One region of the Paeniglutamicibacter sp. NPDC012692 genome, then DNA from elsewhere that is predicted to be linked to it. Evidence: predicted binding sites of a transcription regulator. Region 1 holds the regulator's gene; the other holds the start of a gene.

What was found. The regulator HrcA, encoded in region 1, represses chaperone genes, less so after heat shock. The targets are predictions, from matches to a motif close to TTNGCACTCGNNNNNNNCGAGTGCNAA.
Region 2: groL (chaperonin GroEL) is a predicted target of HrcA. The motif match lies at 2,523-2,549, and genes of this name have one in related genera.

What each region holds. Positions count from the first base shown of each region.
Region 1 covers NZ_JBIBDE010000001.1:508,951-513,582, forward strand. The annotation lists gene ACFY5D_RS02260 (GerMN domain-containing protein) at 1-756, shown strand, start outside; gene ACFY5D_RS02265 (16S rRNA (uracil(1498)-N(3))-methyltransferase) at 872-1,675, opposite strand; gene dnaJ (molecular chaperone DnaJ) at 1,672-2,802, opposite strand; gene hrcA (heat-inducible transcriptional repressor HrcA) at 2,854-3,867, opposite strand; gene ACFY5D_RS02280 (DUF3097 domain-containing protein) at 4,084-4,632, shown strand, end outside.
Region 2 covers NZ_JBIBDE010000008.1:66,274-70,905, forward strand. The annotation lists gene ACFY5D_RS20380 (threonine/serine exporter family protein) at 1-498, shown strand, start outside; gene ACFY5D_RS20385 (uracil-DNA glycosylase) at 509-1,267, opposite strand; gene ACFY5D_RS20390 (DUF3263 domain-containing protein) at 1,397-1,693, shown strand; gene ACFY5D_RS20395 (LytR C-terminal domain-containing protein) at 1,788-2,447, shown strand; gene groL (chaperonin GroEL) at 2,727-4,355, shown strand; gene ACFY5D_RS20405 (DUF4031 domain-containing protein) at 4,464-4,632, opposite strand, start outside.

The sequences.
Region 1 (4,632 bases):
ACGCCCGTCTACTGGCTCTCGGAATCGGACGGCACGGTGCGCCTCTACCGGGAATTCGTGCAGGTCGCCGGGGCCGGGGACCCGATCGCCGCGTCGGTCCGCTACATGCTGTCCTCCAAGCCGCATGACACCGACTATTTCAACCTGTGGCGTCCGAGCCCCTCGATCGGAACCTCGGTGAGCCCGCAGAACCTGATCACCATCGACCTGGGCAAGAAGGCGTTCGGCGCATCGCTGGACCGCGGCCTCGCTGAGCGGTCGATCGCGCAATTGGTGTACACGGCCACGGCCGCCGCGGCCAACGCCGGCATCCTCTCCGACGGCATCGAACCAAGCGTGCGGATCCAGGTCGACGGATCGAGCGACTTCCTGGCCTTCGGCCAGATCCCGCTGGACCAGACTTTCACCCGCGACGCCACGCTCGCGGCACCGCTGTGGGTCATCGACCCGCAGGCCGGCAGTTCCGTGCCCGCCGGCAAGGTCGATTTCCGCGGCCTGAGCGCGAGTTTCTCCGGCGGGGAATTCTGGGAGATCCGGAAGAGGAAGCCCATGCACCCGCTGAAGGCCAGGAGCGTGTCGACCGAGCCCGTCGCCTCCGGCATGCTGCCCCCGGGAGACGGTTCCCGGGCCACCAACGAATTTTCCTTCAGCCACGAGCTGGGGGCCGGCGAGTACACGTTCACCGCGTGGGGCGTCGATGCGGCCACGGAGAAGCGGTTCGCCCTCGAGTCCAAGGACTTCACGGTCACGCAGTAGCCTCGCCGCCGAACGAAGCAGCACAACGCAGGAATCCCTGTGCGGTTCACCCTTTTCCGGGGAACCGCACAGGGATTCCTTGTCTGTGGCGCTGCCGCCCTGGACTTCCTACATGTCAGAGCTGCCCCAGCAGGTGCCTGACGAGCACCAGCGCCGCGGGTCCGGCGGTCGAGGCGCGCAGCACGTGCCGGCCCAGCAGCGCGACCTTGGCGCCGGCGGCCAGGAACTGGTCGATCTCGTGGTCGGAGATCCCGCCCTCGGGCCCGACGACCAGATGGACCTCCGCGCGCGGGTTCTCCCCCGCGGCCAGGGCCGGCGCGTGTGCTGCCGCCCAGTCAGCCACGACGTCGGCCACCGAGGCGGCCCCGCGTTCGTGTAGCACCAGGACCAAGACCGGGGTCCCGGCCACCGCCGCGGCAGCCATGGACTTGGCCAGGGCCGGGGTGGAAACCATCGGCAGGACCTCGGGGAGGAACGTGCGCCTGGACTGCTTCAGCGCGCTGAGCACCGTCGCTTCCCACTTGCCCAGCGCCTTGGCGGCCTTGGCCTCGTTCCAGCGGACGATCGCGCGTTCGGACTGCCACGGGCGCACCGCGTCGATGCCGAGCTCCACCGCGGACTCCACGGCCTGCAGGTCGCGGTCGCCCTTGGCCAGCGCCTGCACCAGGGTGATGCGGACCGGCGGGGCTTGCTCGTGCTCGACGGAGGCCACCGTGGCGCGCAACGAGGACTTGTCGGTGTCCAGCACCTCGACGCTTGCGCGCACGCCGGTGCCGTCGACCAGGTCGATCATCTCCCCGCTGCGCACGCGCTTCACGTTCACCGCGTGGTGGGCCTCGGGCCCCTCAAGGGTGAGGACGGAACCGACGGCGGGGTCGCCGAGGGATCCGCGCTCCATGAAGAAGCACTGGTTGCTCATGCGCCCAGGTTGCCGAGCTTGCCGCGCAGGCGGGAGAACATGCCGCCGCTGTTTTCCATGCGGCCCTCGGCGAATTCCTCGCCGCGCAGCTTGGCCAGCTGCTCCAGCAGCTCGCGCTGTGCCGCGTCGACCTTGGTCGGGGTCTCGACGTGCAGGTGCACGATGATGTCGCCACGCTTGCCGCCGCGCAGGCGCGGAACGCCGTAGCCGGAGAGGCGGACGGTGTCGCCGGACTGGGCGCCGGATTCGACCTCGATGACCTGGGCGCCGTCGAAGGTCTCCAGCTTCAGGTCCGCGCCGAGCGCGGCCGCCGTCATCGGGACGTTCATGCGTGCGTGGAGGTCGACGCCCTCGCGCTCGAAGACCTTGTGGCGGCGCACCTCGATCTCCACGTACAGGTCGCCGTTGGGGCCGCCGCCGGGGCCGGCCTCGCCCTGGCCTGCCAAGTGGATGCGGGTTCCGCTGGCAACGCCGGCGGGGACCTTGAGCTGCTTGGAGATGCGTTCGCGGATGCGGCCCTGGCCGCTGCAGTCGATGCAGGGATCCGGGATGGTGGTGCCGAAGCCGCGGCAGGCCGCGCAGGTCTCGACGGTCATCATCTGGCCCAGGAAGGAACGGACCGGGCGCTGGACCTGGCCGGCGCCATGGCAGATGGTGCAGGTAACGGGCGAGGTGCCCTCGCGGCAGCAGGTGCCCTCGCAGGTGGGGCAGGTGACGGCCGTTTCCATGTCCAGCGGGTACACGGTGCCGGCCACCGCATCGGCAAGGTCGATGGTCGCGGTGATCAGTGCGTCGCGTCCGCGCTGCGTGCGCGAGGCCGGGCCCTGGGCCTGGCCGCCGCCGAAGAACTGCTCGAAGATGTCCCCGAAGCCGCCGCCGAAGCCGCCGCCCCCGCCGAAGCCGGTCTGGCCCGTGCCGTTCTCGTTGCCGGTGGCGTCGTAATTGGCGCGCTTGTCGGCATCGGCGAGCACCTCGTAGGCGCGGGTCACCAGCTTGAACTGCTCGGAGGCGTCATCCCCGGGGTTCACATCGGGGTGCAGCTTGCGGGCCAACTTGCGGTAGGCCTTCTTGATCTCTTCGCCCGTGGCGTCCTTGCTGACGCCCAGAACTTCGTAGTGAGTGCTCACAGTGCTCGCTGTGTCCTTTCGTACTTCAAAAAATTGACAATTGCCCGGCGGTCAGCCGGCCAGGATGCGGGAAAGATATCTGGCGACGGCGCGCACGGCGGCCATCGAGGTGGGGTAGTTCATGCGCGTCGGGCCCAACACGCCGATCATCGACTGCTCGCCCGGCCCGTAGCCCGTGGCGACCACCGAGGCCTCGGTCAGTGCGCCGTACTGGTTTTCGGTGCCGATGCCCACCGCGATCCCGTGGGCGTCCTGCTCCAGTTCGGAGAACAGCCGCAGCAGCACCACCTGTTCCTCGAGCGCCTCGAGGACAGGGGTGATGCTCAACGGGAAGTCGCGGTTTGCGCGTGCCAGGTTGGCGGTGCCGGCCATGACCATGCGGTCCACGGTGTTGTTGCGGGCCAGGGCTGCCAACGCGTCGGCGATCGCCCGTGCGGCGTGCAGCAGTCGCGGTTCGACCAGGTCAGTGGGTCCTCCGCAGAGTTTCGAGACATCTGCAATGGGGCGGTTGTCCAACACGGCGAGGAACACCGCGCGCAGGCGGTGGAGGTCTTCCTCCCCGGTGTCCGGGGGCAAGAGAATGACCCGCTGTTCGACCTTGCCGCTGGAGGCGATCAGGACAACGAGCGTCTGCCCGGCGCCGAGGCCGACCAGCTCGATGTGGCGCACCGTGGCGTTCGAGTAGTGCGGCACCTGGATGAGCGCCACCTGTTGGGTGATGCTGGCCAGCAGGCGGACGGTGTTTTCGAGGACCTCGTTGAGGTCGTGGGAGCCTTCGATCAGCGCGGCTATGGCACGTCGTTCGGCATGCGAGAGCGGCTTGATGTCGCCGATCTGGTCGACGAAGTGGCGGTAGCCCTTTTCCGTGGGAATGCGCCCGGAGGACGTGTGAGGGGCGACGATGAAGCCCTCTTCCTCAAGCGAGGCCATGTCGTTGCGGATGGTCGCGGCCGACACGCCGAGGTTGTGACGCTCCAGCAGGGCACGCGAACCCACAGGTTCACGGGACTTCACATAGTCTTCAACGATGGCTCGGAGGACCTCAAGCCTGCGCGGTTCGGTCATTCTCCACCCTCCTGACTACCAGATTGATACTGTCGGCGACGCATCCGGGTGCCCGGGGCAGCGAAATAGCGGCCTCTTAGCACTCGACATGTCCAAGTGCTAAGTCTAATACGTCTGGCTGGGTTGTTAGCATGGTTTGTTCAAACACGGTGATGCCGCGTTCACCACACGTCTCACCGCCGCGTCACGCGACCACCGGCACCGGAAAGTGAAACCATGACCAACTACACCTGGGGCGCCCAAGACATGAGCGCACCCGTACGACGACAGCTTCGCAAGGTACCGCTGAGCCTGGGCCTACTGCTTGAAGATGTCGAAAGCGGCTGGGTCGGAGAGGTCGTCCGCATGGAGAAATCCGGCGGCATGCGTGTGATGGCGTTGGAGGACCGGTCAGGCCGGACCAAGTCCTTCCGCACGGGCTTCGGCTTCCTGCTCGAGGGCGAGCCCGTGGAAATCACGGAACCGGTTGCCGCGCAGCCGGCCAACCAGGGCACCGCACGCAGCGCCTCCGGCTCACGCATGGTCACCGACCTGCGGGCCCGCACCGCCCGCGCAAGCCGCATCTGGGTTGAAGGCAAGCACGACGCCCAGCTGGTCGAGAAGGTCTGGGGCCACGACCTGCGGGTGGAGGGCATCGTCGTCGAGCCGCTGCATGGTGTCGATGACCTCGCCGCCGCCATCCGCGACTTCTCCCCCGGTCCGCAGCGTAAGCTCGGGATCCTCGTCGACCACCTGGTGTCCGGCACCAAGGAGGCGAAGATCGCT
Region 2 (4,632 bases), on a different contig from region 1:
CTTGACGTGCGGACCATCGACAAGATCGCCTACCCGGGGTGGCTGCTGGTCATCCTGGTCGCGGCGGCCGTCGTGCTGGGTGCCGTTACCGAACAAACCAGCCGGACCCTCCTGCTTCCTACCGGGGCCATCGCGCTGCTTGGCTATCTTTTGCTGCTGGGCATCCAGGCCCTGGGCGTGGGGGACCGGACCGCTCCGGCCGTGGCCGCCACGTTCATCGGCTTGGCGGGCCGCATCGTTGCGCACCGGATGCGGGCGCCCCAGCTGGTGCTTGCGGCCCCCGCCATCGTGTTCCTGCTGCCGGGCTTGATGATCTTCCGGTCCATGTACGGCCTGGTGTTCGACATCGAGGACATGACGGGTGCGCTGATCGACATGTTCACGGCGTTCACCATCATGATGGCCATCGCCGGCGGCGTGGTCTTCGGGGACACCCTGGCGCGGCCGTTCACCGGCAGCGCCGTCAGCGGGGAACGCAGCGGCATCCGCCGCCGTTAGCGCGTGCGGCTTACCGGGGCAGCGACCAGTCAATGGGGGCTGCCCCTTGCGCTTCCAGCAGCTGGTTGGTTCGGCTGAAGGGGCGCGACCCAAAGAACCCCCGGCGTGCCGAGAGCGGCGAGGGATGCGCGGAGGCGATGATCGGGGTGTCGCCGAGGCGGTCGCCCAGCGCCTGGGCGTCCTTGCCCCAGAGGATCGCAACCAGCGGGGCATCGCGTGCGGCAAGCGCCTCGATCGCCGCGTCGGTGACGGCCTCCCAGCCGATGCCGCGGTGGGAGCCCGCGGCGCCGGCGCCGACCGAGAGCACTCGGTTCAGCAACACCACTCCCTGGGCCGCCCACGCCGAAAGGTCGCCGTGGGTCGGGGTGATTATTCCCATGTCCGTGTGCAGCTCGGTGTAGATGTTCTGGAGGCTCCGGGGGAGCGGGTTCACGGTTGCCCGGGTCGAGAAACTCAGGCCCACGGAATGCCCCGGCGTTGGGTATGGATCCTGTCCCATGACCAGCACCCGGGCATCGGCCAGTGGCGACCTGAAGGCTCGCAAGATGTTCTCGGGTGCCGGAAGCACGTGCTCCCCGGCGCCTCTGCGCTTCTCGAGGGTCCGGGCAATGGCGACGAGGTTGCCTTCCACCGGAGCCAACGCCTCGGCCCAGTCGGCGGCCACGAGGCCCGCCGCAACCGCATCGCCAAGCCCCTTGTCGAAGGGGAACCTGGTGGTGTCGGGCTGTTCGTCGGGTAGCTCAAAGAGCGTTGGTTCTCCGGTGTCCATAGGAGCCATTGTGGCCGGATCGGACCCCCTTGAGGCAAATGACATGCACCGGATCCGCGTTAGAATAATTACATTGAACTAATTTGTTGGGGTTCACCATGCGGGGAACTGGATTGTTGAGGGTGTGCGATGCCAACCGAGGCACTTGGGCTTGATTTCGAGCTTGATGAATCCAGTGAATTGGACGAGCGTTCCCAGCGGATACTTGCGCTGGAGCGGCAGTGGTGGAAGTACGCTGGAGCCAAGGAGCAGGCAATCGCGCAGCTCTTTTCCATCTCCGCAACCAACTACTATCAGCTGCTGAATACCCTGATCGACACGGACGCCGCGTTGGCTTATGACCCCATGCTGGTCAAACGATTGCGTAGACTACGAACGACGAGGCATCGCGCTCGTTCGGCCAAAAAGGTCGAATCAGAGGCTTGAGTGCAACGCAGGTTGAAGGTTTCATTCTTCAGCCGCGCCTGCACCCTTGTATCCGCGTGTGCCCCCAAAGCTAGACACATCACCGAGGACGGGCATGACCAACTATCCGCGCGATGAATTTGATCGCGTCCCAGAGTTCAGCAACCGCAGTGGCTCGCACCGCGCCAATGGCTGGGCGGCTGCCGCATCTGTCGGTGGCGCGCGCCCGGGCCTTCGTTGGCTGGTGGTCTTCGGTGCCGTTGCTTTGCTGGTCGGAGTGTTTTCCTTCACGGCATTGCCCAAGCTCCTGAACGACGGAGGCGGCAAGCCCCCGGCAAACGTGGCGGCAAGCAGCTCCGAGTCCTCGGCCGACAAGTCGGCGTCGAAGGGCTCGGCGAAGGAATCCGAGAGCTCGAAGGCCTCTGACAAGTCCTCGAAGTCGGCTGAACCCAGCGAATCCGATGCGGTCCCGAGCGGCAGCGAATCGGGCCTCGGCGACGCAGCCGATCTCTCGATGAAGGTGGGTGTCTACAACGGCGCCAAAAAGGTCGGACTTGCCGGCACTGTGCGCACCACGCTCCTGAACGCGGGATTCACCAATGTCTCGGCCGCCAACTGGAGCAAGCAGGTTACCTATTCCACGGTTTACTACCGTGACGAGGCCAGCCGCGCCACCGCCGAACAGGCAGCCAAGGAGCTTGGAATCACCTCGATCGTGAAGACCAGCAACATCCCGGGCAGCATTGCCGTGGTCCTGGGAAACACCTTCCGCTAAGGACCGCGCCGCTGTCTATGCTCTGGGCTAACGCGTACAGCTTGCACTCTCCATGCTTGAGTGCCAAGATTTGTATTAGCACTCACGAGTTCCGACTGCTAATTCGATCGAAGTTTCGAGGCGAATCCATGCGGTCCGGAGTCTGTGTTTGAGTGAGTCCTGGACCTGAGCAGCGAGAATGTTTCACGATCGTCCCATGACATCGCGGAACATTCGTCCGTCGCGGGCGTTGCCTCCGGTCGTAGATAAGCATGAACGTCCCGAAAGGACATAGCCGCTATGGCCAAGATCATTGCATTTGATGAGGAAGCACGCCGCGGCCTTGAGCGCGGCCTGAACATTCTGGCCGACGCCGTCAAGGTAACGCTCGGCCCGCGTGGACGCAACGTCGTTCTGGAAAAGAAGTGGGGCGCCCCCACGATCACCAACGACGGTGTCTCCATCGCCAAGGAAATCGAGCTCGAGGACCCGTTCGAAAAGATCGGCGCCGAGCTCGTCAAGGAAGTTGCCAAGAAGACTGACGACGTTGCTGGCGACGGCACCACCACCGCCACCGTTTTGGCCCAGGCACTGGTCAAGGAAGGCCTGCGCAACGTTGCAGCCGGCGCCGACCCGCTGTCCCTGAAGCGCGGCATCGAGAAGGCTGTCGAGGCCGTCACCGTTGAGCTGCTGGCTTCCGCCAAGGAAATCGAAACCAAGGAAGAGATTGCGGCCACCGCATCGATCTCCGCAGGCGACGAGGAAATCGGCGCACTGATCGCCGAGGCACTGGACAAGGTCGGCAAGGAAGGTGTCATCACCGTCGAGGAGTCGAACACCTTCGGCCTCGAGCTTGAGCTCACCGAAGGCATGCGCTTCGACAAGGGCTACATCTCCGCTTACTTCGTGACCGACAACGAGCGTCAGGAAACGGTCCTCGAGGATCCGTACATCCTGATCGTCAACTCGAAGATCACCAACGTCAAGGACATGGTCTCCATCCTGGAGAAGGTCATGCAGTCGAACAAGCCGCTGCTGATCATCGCCGAGGACATCGAGGGCGAAGCCCTTGCCACCTTGATCGTGAACAAGATCCGTGGCCTGTTCAAGTCCGTCGCCGTCAAGGCTCCGGGCTTCGGCGACCGCCGCAAGGCCATGCTGGCCGACATCGCCATCCTCACCGGTGGCCAGGTCATCTCCGAGGAAATCGGCCTGAAGCTCGAAAACGCCACCATCGACCTGCTGGGCTCCGCCCGCAAGGTCGTTGTCACCAAGGACGAGACCACCATCGTCGAGGGTGCAGGCGACGCCGAGGAGATCGCCGGTCGCGTCAACCAGATCCGCGCCGAGATCGAGAACACCGATTCGGATTACGACCGCGAGAAGCTGCAGGAACGTCTGGCCAAGCTGGCCGGCGGCGTTGCAGTCATCAAGGCCGGTGCCGCAACCGAGGTCGAGCTCAAGGAACGCAAGCACCGCATCGAAGATGCAGTGCGTAACGCCAAGGCCGCCGTTGAAGAAGGCATCGTCGCCGGTGGCGGCGTGGCACTCATCCAGGCCGGCGCTGCTGCATTCGCCAAGCTGGAACTGACGGGCGACGAAGCAACCGGTGCGAACATCGTCCGCGTTGCCATCGAAGCACCGCTGAAGCAGATCGCCTTCAACGCCGGCATGGAGCCGGGCGTTGTCGCCGACAAGGTCAAGGGCCTGCCGGCCGGTCACGGCCTGAACGCCGCCACCGGCGAGTACGTCGACCTGTTGGCTGCAGGCGTGAACGACCCGGTAAAGGTGACCCGCTCTGCACTGCAGAACGCCGCCTCGATCGCCGGTCTGTTCCTCACCACCGAAGCCGTTGTTGCTGACAAGCCGGTTCCGGCAGGCGCAGCAGTAGGCGCCGGCGACGACATGGGCGGCATGGGCGGATTCTAATCCCCCCTGCAGCACCGCTGGCAATACCGCACGGGCCGCGGAGCACGTTCCCCTCGGGGAATGGTGTTCCGCGGCCCGCCGCATTTAACAAACCCGGAAGCGTGGCCGTCAGGATGGTTCCGGGCGCTCCAGGAGCTCGAGTTCCGCGGCCAGGTTCGCCCGGGCCCGGGTTTCCCACAGCGAACGGGCCAGCGGGCTGGAATACAGGTAATCCGCCTCCAGCAACTTGCGCAGGATAGCGGCCCGGCCCGCGGCAAATGCGGCATCCGGCACGTGG